One region of the Streptomyces sp. NPDC005576 genome, then DNA from elsewhere that is predicted to be linked to it. Evidence: predicted binding sites of a transcription regulator. Region 1 holds the regulator's gene; each other region holds the start of a gene.
The links. The regulator HrcA, encoded in region 1, represses chaperone genes, less so after heat shock. The targets are predictions, from matches to a motif close to TTNGCACTCNGNNNNNCNGAGTGCNAA.

Region 1 (3,277 bases):
GCAGAACCAGCGGCAGGAGGCCGTCCGCTCACCCCACCCCGAAGCGTCCCGCCAGCAGCTCCCGCTGCGCCCGTACGAACGCCGCGTCCACCGCCGCTCCGTGCCCGGGCACGTACACCGCGTCCTCCCCGCCCAGCGCCAGCAGCCGGTCCAGGGCGGCGGGCCACCGGGCCGGCACCGAGTCGGGGCCCGTCTGCGGCTCACCCGACTCCTCGATGAGGTCCCCGCAGAGCACCACCGCGGGCGCCCCCGAGGACCCGGACCCCGGCACCAGGACCGCCAGATCGTGGCCCGTGTGACCGGGCCCCACATTGGCCAGCACCACTTCGCGCCCGCCGCCCAGGTCGATCGTCCAGCGGTGGCACACCTCACGCCCGGGGACCACCAGCGCGTCCACCGCCTCCGCCGCGTCGTGCTCGGGCAGGCCGTTGCGCACCGCGTCGGCGTGCATCTCGTCCACCGACCGCCGCATCAGCGCGGCCACCCCGTACGCCCCGAACACCTCGGCGCCGGCGAAGGCCGCCGTACCGAAGACGTGGTCGAAGTGCGGATGACTCAGTGCGACATGCGTCACCCGCCGCCCCAGCAGCCGCTGCGCCTCGATCCGCACACCGACGCCCTCGCGCAGGCTCGCACCGGTGTCCAGCACCAGCGCACGGTCCGCCCCGGCCACCAGGGCGGTGGTCGCGTCCCAGCCCGGCAGCCGCCGCCGGCCCACGCCGTGGCCCAACCGCTCCCAGCCCAGCTCTTCCCAAGAGAGGTCCATGAGGAGACGCTATCCGCATCGACCTGCGCGGTCTCGTGGACCGCGGCCGGTCGCCCTTGCCGGGTGCCCTCCCCACCCCCGTACACTGACCGGGGGAAAGCTGGCACTCAGACGCACCGAGTGCCAGGCAAGAGCCACCACGACCGACAGCTGGAGGTGTGCGCGATGCTCAGCGAACGCAGACTTGAAGTGCTGCGCGCCATCGTCCAGGACTACGTCGGCACCGAGGAGCCGGTCGGCTCCAAGGCGCTCACCGAGCGGCACCGGCTCGGGGTCTCCCCGGCCACCGTCCGCAACGACATGGCGGTGCTGGAGGACGAGGGTTTCATCGCCCAGCCCCACACCAGCGCCGGGCGCATCCCCACGGACAAGGGCTACCGCCTCTTCGTGGACCGGCTCGCGGGCGTCAAGCCCCTGTCGCCGCCCGAGCGCCGGGCGATCCACAGTTTCCTCGACTCGGCGGTCGACCTCGACGACGTGGTGGGCCGCACGGTACGGCTGCTCGCGCAGCTGACCCGGCAGGTCGCCATCGTCCAGTACCCCTCACTGACCCGCTCCACGGTGCGGCACGTGGAGCTGCTTGCCCTGTCGCCGGCCCGGCTGATGCTGGTCCTGATCACCGACACCGGCCGGGTCGAACAGCGTATGATCGACTGCCCCGCGCCGTTCGGCGAGACCTCTCTCGCCGATCTGCGGGCCCGGCTCAACAGCCGAGTCGTGGGACGCCGCTTCAGTGACGTCCCGCCGCTCGTGCAGGACCTGCCGGAATCCTTCGAGAACGAGGACCGCGGGACTGTTTCCACGGTCCTGACCACTCTCCTCGAAACGTTGGTCGAGGAGACGGAGGAGCGGCTGATGATCGGCGGCACCTCCAACCTCACCCGCTTCGGGCACGACTTCCCCCTGGTGATCCGGCCCGTGCTGGAAGCGCTGGAGGAGCAGGTCGTTCTGCTGAAGCTGCTCGGTGAGGCCACGGACTCGGGCATGACCGTACGGATCGGGCACGAGAACGCCCACGAGGGCCTCACCTCCACATCCGTCGTCACGGTCGGCTACGGTTCGGGCGACGAGGCAGTCGCCAAACTCGGCGTGGTCGGACCGACCCGCATGGACTACCCCGGAACGATGGGAGCGGTACGCGCAGTGGCACGTTACGTCGGACAGATCCTGGCGGAGTCGTAAGTGGCCACCGACTACTACGCCGTGCTCGGCGTACGGCGCGACGCGTCGCAGGACGAGATCAAGAAGGCATTCCGTCGGCTCGCCCGCGAGCTGCACCCGGATGTCAACCCCGATCCGAAGACCCAGGAGCGGTTCAAGGAGATCAACGCCGCGTACGAGGTGCTCTCGGACGCGCAGAAGAAGCAGGTCTACGACCTCGGCGGGGACCCGCTGTCGGCCTCGGGCGGCGGCGGTGGCGCGGGCGGCTTCGGCGCCGGTGGCTTCGGCAACTTCTCCGACATCATGGACGCCTTCTTCGGCACGGCGTCGCAGCGCGGACCCCGTTCGCGCACGCGGCGCGGCCAGGACGCCATGATCCGGCTGGAGATCGACCTCGCCGAGGCGGCCTTCGGGACCACCAAGGACATCCAGGTCGACACCGCCGTCGTCTGCACCACGTGCAGCGGCGAAGGCGCGGCCCCCGGCACCTCGGCCCAGACCTGCGACATGTGCCGCGGGCGCGGTGAGGTGTCCCAGGTCACCCGTTCCTTCCTCGGCCAGGTCATGACCTCGCGGCCCTGCCCGCAGTGCCAGGGATTCGGCACCATCGTGCCGACCCCCTGCCCGGAGTGCGCCGGCGACGGCCGCATCCGCTCGCGGCGCACCCTCACGGTCAAGATCCCCGCGGGTGTCGACAACGGAACCCGCATCCAGCTGGCAGGCGAGGGCGAGGTCGGCCCCGGCGGCGGCCCGGCCGGGGACCTCTACGTCGAGATCCACGAGGTGCCGCACTCGACCTTCCAGCGGCGCGGCGACGACCTGCACTGCACGGTCACCATCCCCATGACGGCGGGCGCGCTCGGCACCAAGGTGCCGCTGGAGACGCTCGACGGGGTGGAGGAGATCGACATCAGGCCCGGCACCCAGTCCGGCCAGTCGGTCCCGCTGCACGGCCGCGGCATCACGCACCTGCGGGGCGGCGGCCGGGGCGACCTCATCGTGCACGTCGAGGTGCTGACCCCCAGCAAGCTCGATCCGGAGCAGGAGCGCCTCCTCCGCGAGCTGGCCAAGCTCCGCGGCGAGGAGCGGCCCACCGGGCAGTTCCAGCCCGGCCAGCAGGGCCTCTTCTCCCGTCTGAAGGACGCCTTCAACGGCCGCTGAGCCCCTGCGGCAGCACGACGTGGAACCCGTACTACCACCACCGCCCGCCTGGACCCGTCCCGGCGGGCGGTGCGCGTGCGTCGGGGTGCGGTCGGGTCGTGCCCGGCACGGATTCGGCGAGGCGGACCGGACGTGGCACGATGCGGGGATGTCCTCCCTGACCGATCTCTGCCGGTATCCGATCGTGCA
Region 2 (3,277 bases), on a different contig from region 1:
CGCTGCGGGGGTGGAACCGCCGATCCCTGGAGGGGATCAGAAGTCCATGTCACCGCCCGGCATGCCACCCGGGGCGGCCGCGCCGGCCTTCTCGGGCTTGTCGGCGATGACGGCCTCGGTGGTGAGGAAGAGCGCGGCGATGGACGCGGCGTTCTGCAGAGCGGAGCGCGTGACCTTCGCCGGGTCGATGATGCCCTCGGCGATCATGTCGACGTACTCGCCGGTCGCGGCGTTGAGACCGTGACCGATCGGCAGGTTGCGGACCTTCTCCACGACGACGCCACCCTCAAGACCACCGTTGACGGCGATCTGCTTGAGCGGGGCCTCCAGCGCGAGCTTGACGGCGTTGGCACCAGTGGCCTCGTCGCCGGTCAGGTCGAGCTTGTCGAAGACGACGGACGCCTGGAGCAGAGCCACGCCACCACCGGCGACGATGCCCTCCTCGACGGCGGCCTTGGCGTTGCGCACCGCGTCCTCGATGCGGTGCTTGCGCTCCTTGAGCTCGACCTCCGTGGCGGCACCGGCCTTGATGACGGCCACGCCGCCGGCCAGCTTCGCCAGACGCTCCTGGAGCTTCTCGCGGTCGTAGTCCGAGTCGGAGTTCTCGATCTCGGCACGGATCTGCTTGACGCGACCCTGGACCTGGTCGCTCTCGCCGGCTCCGTCGACGATCGTGGTCTCGTCCTTGGTGATGACGACCTTGCGCGCGGAGCCGAGCAGGTCGAGACCCGCGTTCTCCAGCTTGAGGCCGACCTCCTCGGAGATGACGGTGCCACCGGTGAGGATGGCGATGTCACCGAGCATGGCCTTGCGGCGGTCACCGAAGCCCGGAGCCTTGACGGCGACGGACTTGAAGGTGCCACGGATCTTGTTGACGACCAGGGTCGACAGGGCCTCGCCCTCGACGTCCTCGGCGATGATCAGCAGCGGCTTGCCCGACTGCATGACCTTCTCCAGCAGCGGAAGGAGGTCCTTCACGTTGGAGATCTTCGAGTTGACGATGAGGATGTACGGGTCGTCGAAGGACGTCTCCATACGCTCCATGTCGGTCGCGAAGTACGCCGAGATGTAGCCCTTGTCGAAGCGCATGCCCTCGGTGAGTTCCAGCTCCAGACCGAAGGTCTGGGACTCCTCGACGGTGATGACGCCTTCCTTGCCGACCTTGTCCATCGCCTCGGCGATCTTGGCGCCGATCTCGGTGTCGGCGGCGGAGATGGAGGCGGTCGAAGCGATCTGCTCCTTGGTCTCCACGTCCTTGGCCTGCTCCAGCAGAGCGGCGGAGACGGCCTCGACGGCCTTCTCGATGCCCCGCTTGAGGGCCATCGGGTTGGCACCGGCGGCGACGTTGCGCAGACCCTCGCGGACGAGTGCCTGGGCCAGAACGGTGGCGGTGGTCGTACCGTCGCCGGCGACGTCGTCCGTCTTCTTGGCGACCTCCTTGACCAGCTCCGCACCGATCTTCTCGTACGGGTCCTCGAGCTCGATCTCCTTGGCGATGGAAACACCATCGTTGGTGATCGTGGGCGCGCCCCACTTCTTCTCGAGGACGACGTTACGGCCCTTCGGGCCGAGGGTGACCTTGACGGCGTCTGCGAGCTGGTTCATCCCGCGCTCGAGACCGCGCCGCGCCTCTTCGTTGAACGCGATGATCTTAGCCATGTGAAGTGGTCCTCCCGGACGGGGTGGATTGCTCCGGACCGAGAGGCGCCCGCGACGGACGGCCTGCGTGCCCGACGGTTCCTTGCCCCGCCGCGCCTGCGGGCCTCACCGGCCCGGTCCAAGTTTCTGTCACTCTCACCTGGAGAGTGCTAACGCCAATGATTAGCACTCGACCCCTGCGAGTGCAAGCGTCTCCCTCGTCCTGGGGACAAGCTTCGGACACCGTACGGGCGGCCCACGGGCCCTCACAGCCCTGTCCTGGCACGGAGGAACGCGCACGCACGCAGGGCCCGCACCCCTGGGGGTACGGGCCCTGCGTGGTGGAGAAACGTCGTTGCCGACCGCGTCCGATCTCAGCCCACGGCGAGCTTGACCATGTCCGCCTGCGGCCCCTTCTGGCCTTGCGAGATCTCGAATTCAACTCGCTGACCCTCTTCGAGGGTGCGGTATCCGTCCATCTGGATCGCGCTGTAGTGGACGAAAACATCCGCACCACCGTCGACCGCGATGAAGCCGTACCCCTTCTCCGCGTTGAACCACTTGACGGTGCCCTGAGCCATGCCTAACTCCCCTATTTCTGGCCCCTGCACAGGACCGCACTTCGCGGACCCGGGTCAGACCTCACACCCTCCGACAGGAGAGGGTGCGTGCGCCGGAACGCTCGACCGCGGCCGAATGTATCTGCCCAACTGCCCTCTGCAACAGGTCAATCGGACGGAAAATCTGGACGCGACGGAACGCCCGAACATGAGGATTTACTGAGAATTTTGGGCAAGTCGGTCCAGACAAAGGCCACTTAAGGCACAGAGGGCATCCGGACTTTGGCTGCTTCTAGTCGCGCAGCGGCTCGATCTCGCACATGCTCGACGCGAGCGGCGGAGGGGGCTTCCCCAACTGTACCGCGCTCAACCCTACGGAATTGCCCCCTCCGCATCGTACGCGAAGGGGGCAACGGTGCTCCGGAGAAAGGCCGTCCGGTCCTGTCCGGTCAGCAGCCGCCGGCGACGGCGGGGATGATCGAGACGCCTGCGCCGTCCGGGGTGGCCGCCTGGAGGCCGCCCTCGAAGCGGACGTCGTCGTCGTTGACGTACACGTTGACGAAGCGGCGCAGCTTGCCCTGGTCGTCCAGGACGCGCGCGGCGATGCCCGGGTGGTCATTCTCCAGGGACTCGATGACCTCGGAGAGGACGGTGCCCTCGGCGGAGACCTCGGCCTGGCCGCCGGTGTACGTGCGCAGGATGGTGGGGATGCGGACCTTGACGCTCATGGGGAGTGCCTTCCTCGGTTCTGGAGTGGTCAGTGGGCCGCGAGGCCCGCGTCGCGGAACGCGTCCAGGCTCGGGCGGATGGTCGCCGTCAGGCCGGTGGTCGGGGAGACCGCGTCCAGGGTCTTGAGGCCGTCGCCGGTGTTCAGGACGACGGTGGTGAGCGTCGGGTCCAGCAGACCGGCCTCGATCAGCTTCTGCGTCACGCCGACGGTCACGCCGCCCGCGGTCTCCGCGAAGATGCCCTCGGTGCGGGCCAGGAGCTTGATCGCGTCGACGATCTGCTCGTCGTTGACGTCCTCCACCGCGCCACCGGTGCGGCGGGCGATGTCCAGGACGTACGGGCCGTCGGCC
Region 3 (3,277 bases), on a different contig from region 1:
GCCGGCCTTGATCAGGTCGCCGTACTCGCCGGTGGCGGCGTTGAAGCCCTGGCCCTTCTCGAGCTCGGAGACCTTCGCGGTGATGACGTAACCCTCGAGGCCGGCGTTCTCGGCGATCCAGCGCAGCGGCTCGACGGCGGCACGGCGGACGACCGCGACACCGGTGGCCTCGTCGCCGGTCTTGCCGAGGTTGCCCTCCAGGACCTTGACGGCGTGGACGAGGGAAGAGCCACCACCGGAGACGATGCCCTCCTCGACCGCGGCGCGGGTCGCGGAGATGGCGTCCTCCAGACGGTGCTTCTTCTCCTTGAGCTCGACCTCGGTGGCGGCACCGACGCGGATCACGCACACGCCGCCGGCCAGCTTCGCGAGGCGCTCCTGGAGCTTCTCGCGGTCCCAGTCGGAGTCCGTGTTCTCGATCTCGGCCTTGATCTGGTTGACGCGGCCCTTGACGTCGGCGCCGTCGCCGCCACCGTCGACGATGGTCGTGTCGTCCTTGGAGACGGTCACGCGGCGGGCGGTGCCCAGCACGTCCAGACCGGCCTGGTCGAGCTTGAGGCCGACCTCCTCGGCGATGACGGTCGCACCCGTGAGGGTGGCGATGTCGCCGAGCATGGCCTTGCGGCGGTCACCGAAGCCCGGGGCCTTCACCGCGACGGCGTTGAAGGTGCCACGGATCTTGTTGACGACGAGGGTGGAGAGCGCCTCGCCCTCGACGTCCTCGGCGATGATCAGCAGGGGCTTGGAGCCGCCGGCCTGGATGACCTTCTCCAGCAGAGGGAGCAGCTCCTGGATCGAGCCGATCTTGCCCTGGTGGATCAGGATGTACGGGTCGTCGAGGACGGCCTCCATACGCTCCTGGTCGGTCACCATGTACGGGGACAGGTAGCCCTTGTCGAAGGCCATGCCCTCGGTGAACTCAAGGTCCAGGCCGAAGGTGTTGGACTCCTCGACGGTGATGACACCGTCCTTGCCGACCTTGTCCATCGCGTCCGCGATGAGCTCGCCGACCTGCGGGTCCTGCGCGGAGAGCGCGGCCACGGCGGCGATGTCGGACTTGTCCTCGATCGGACGGGCGGTCGCGAGGAGCTCCTCGGACACGGCCTTGACCGCGGCGTCGATGCCCTTCTTCAGGGAGGCCGGGGAGGCTCCCGCGGCGACGTTGCGCAGACCCTCGCGGACGAGAGCCTGGGCGAGCACGGTGGCGGTGGTGGTGCCGTCACCGGCGACGTCGTTCGTCTTGGTGGCGACCTCCTTCACCAGCTGCGCACCGAGGTTCTCGAACGGGTCGTCGAGCTCCACCTCACGCGCGATGGTGACACCGTCGTTGGTGATGGTGGGAGCGCCGAACTTCTTGTCGATGACGACGTTGCGGCCCTTGGGGCCGATCGTCACCTTGACCGTGTCGGCAAGCTTGTTGACGCCGCGCTCAAGGGCGCGACGGGCGTCCTCGTCGAACTTCAGAATCTTCGCCATGGGCTGTTTTTCCCTCTCGAACGAACTGCGCCCCTCGCCACCCGGCTAGTTATTTCGCAGGGGGCCAGGGGCGCAGAACACACAGCAAATGTGGGTGAGTTACTTCTCGATGATCGCGAGGACGTCGCGCGCCGAGAGGACGAGGTACTCCTCGCCGTTGTACTTCACCTCGGTGCCGCCGTACTTGCTGTACAGAACGACATCGCCGGTCTTGACGTCGAGCGGAAGGCGCTCGCCGTTCTCGAAGCGGCCCGGGCCCACGGCCAGGACGACGCCCTCCTGGGGCTTCTCCTTGGCGGTGTCGGGAATGACCAGGCCGGAAGCCGTGGTCTGCTCAGCGTCGAGCGGCTGGACCACAATGCGGTCCTCGAGCGGCTTGATCGCAACCTTGGAGCTGGTGGTCGACACGATCCGGTCTCCCCCTTCGGAGATCTCACGGGGTTTAACAGTCTGGGTCGGCGACCGGGCCGGATCCGTCGTCGCGGGTGCCGGACCTGCCCTGTCGCTCGTACTGCTGGCACTCTCCAGGGGGGAGTGCCAGCACCGAGACTATGACCGGGATTAGCACTCGGTCAAGCGGAGTGCCAATTGAGTACCCGTGCGTGGCGTCGCCCGCACGCCGGGACGGTCCACCCGGGGACGCGATCCGGGTGCTGCGCAGGGGTATCGCAGGGGTGTGACAGGGGTGTGGCACAGGGGCGTTGCCCGCGGGTGCCTCGCAGAGGTGCAGGCGTGACGGCATGTCGGCCCGGCCCTGCCCCGGAGTCGCGGGGGCGGCGCGGGGGCGGCAGGCATCCTTCCGCATGGACGGTGCGGTGACTGTGCGGCGACGGTGCCGTACGGATCGGACGCCCGGGGACCGGAGGCCCGGGTCAGACGTAGTCCTCCAGCCTGGCGACCGCGTAGCCCTTGCCCGTGATGACCTTCATGACGGTGCGGACCATGTCGGCCATGGTCCCCTTCCACTGTTCGCGCCCCTGGAAGTGGGTGAGGATGATGTCGCCGGGGTGCAGATCACGGTCCCACTCCCGCCAGTCCATGTGGTCGGGGAACGCCTCCTCCGCCCACAGCGGCACGGCCCTGATCCCGCAGGACTTGGCGATGACGAGGGTGTCGCGGTTGTAGTTGCCGTACGGCGGCCGGAAGAGCACCGGCCGCTTGCCGAAGTGCTTCTCCATCCTGTCCTGCTGTCCGCAGATCTCCTTCTTCTGCTGGGCGTAGGAGAGACCGGGCAGATAGGGGTGGGTGAGGGTGTGGTTGTTGAGGGAGACCCCCCGCTTCTGCATCGCGGCGAAGTAGCCGTAGTCCTCACTCGCGAGGAAGTCGCTGAGGAAGGCGCTGTACGGGATCTTCAGCTCGTCCATCATCCGCAGCAGCTCGGGGTCCTTCTCCGCGCCGTCGTCGATGGTGAGGAAGACGATCCGCTCCTTGGTGGGGACGGTCGTGAACACCTGCGGCAGCTCGTCGCCGTCGTCCACCTCGAACCCCGCGCGGCTGGTGATCCGCGGCTTCTCGGCGGGCGGCGCGGGGGCGACCAGGGGCACGGCCGCCAGCCCCCACTTCCTGGCGACGGCGACCCGTTGCGCCTGGCGCCGCTTCAGATGCTCCGCGTACGCGAGGAGGGCGCCGACCGGGGCGGCCTGCGGAGCGGGTCCGGCCGCCGCCCTGCTGTCGCCCCCGGCGGCGCCCTGGTGCGCGTGGTGATCCGGCGCCGGGGGGTCCTGGCCGCATCCGCAGGCGAGAGCGGCGCCCAGCAGGGCCACCAGGACGACCACGCCGGATCTGTACGGGTTCTTTGTTC

Region 2: a site for HrcA is predicted at 1,822-1,848, ahead of groL (chaperonin GroEL). Genes of this name have one in related genera too.
Region 3: a site for HrcA is predicted at 2,038-2,064, ahead of groES (co-chaperone GroES). Genes of this name have one in related genera too.

Annotation. Positions count from the first base shown of each region.
Region 1 is NZ_JBIAJC010000017.1:60,149-63,425, forward strand. It holds gene ACFYPN_RS27425 (MBL fold metallo-hydrolase) at 29-766, opposite strand; gene hrcA (heat-inducible transcriptional repressor HrcA) at 932-1,948, shown strand; gene dnaJ (molecular chaperone DnaJ) at 1,949-3,088, shown strand; gene ACFYPN_RS27440 (nitronate monooxygenase) at 3,237-3,277, shown strand, end outside.
Region 2 is NZ_JBIAJC010000015.1:38,403-41,679, forward strand. It holds gene groL (chaperonin GroEL) at 37-1,659, opposite strand; gene ACFYPN_RS25625 (cold-shock protein) at 2,013-2,219, opposite strand; gene ACFYPN_RS25630 (MoaD/ThiS family protein) at 2,648-2,926, opposite strand; gene thrC (threonine synthase) at 2,956-3,277, opposite strand, start outside.
Region 3 is NZ_JBIAJC010000005.1:74,458-77,734, forward strand. It holds gene groL (chaperonin GroEL) at 1-1,476, opposite strand, end outside; gene groES (co-chaperone GroES) at 1,576-1,884, opposite strand; gene ACFYPN_RS10355 (polysaccharide deacetylase family protein) at 2,349-3,277, opposite strand, start outside.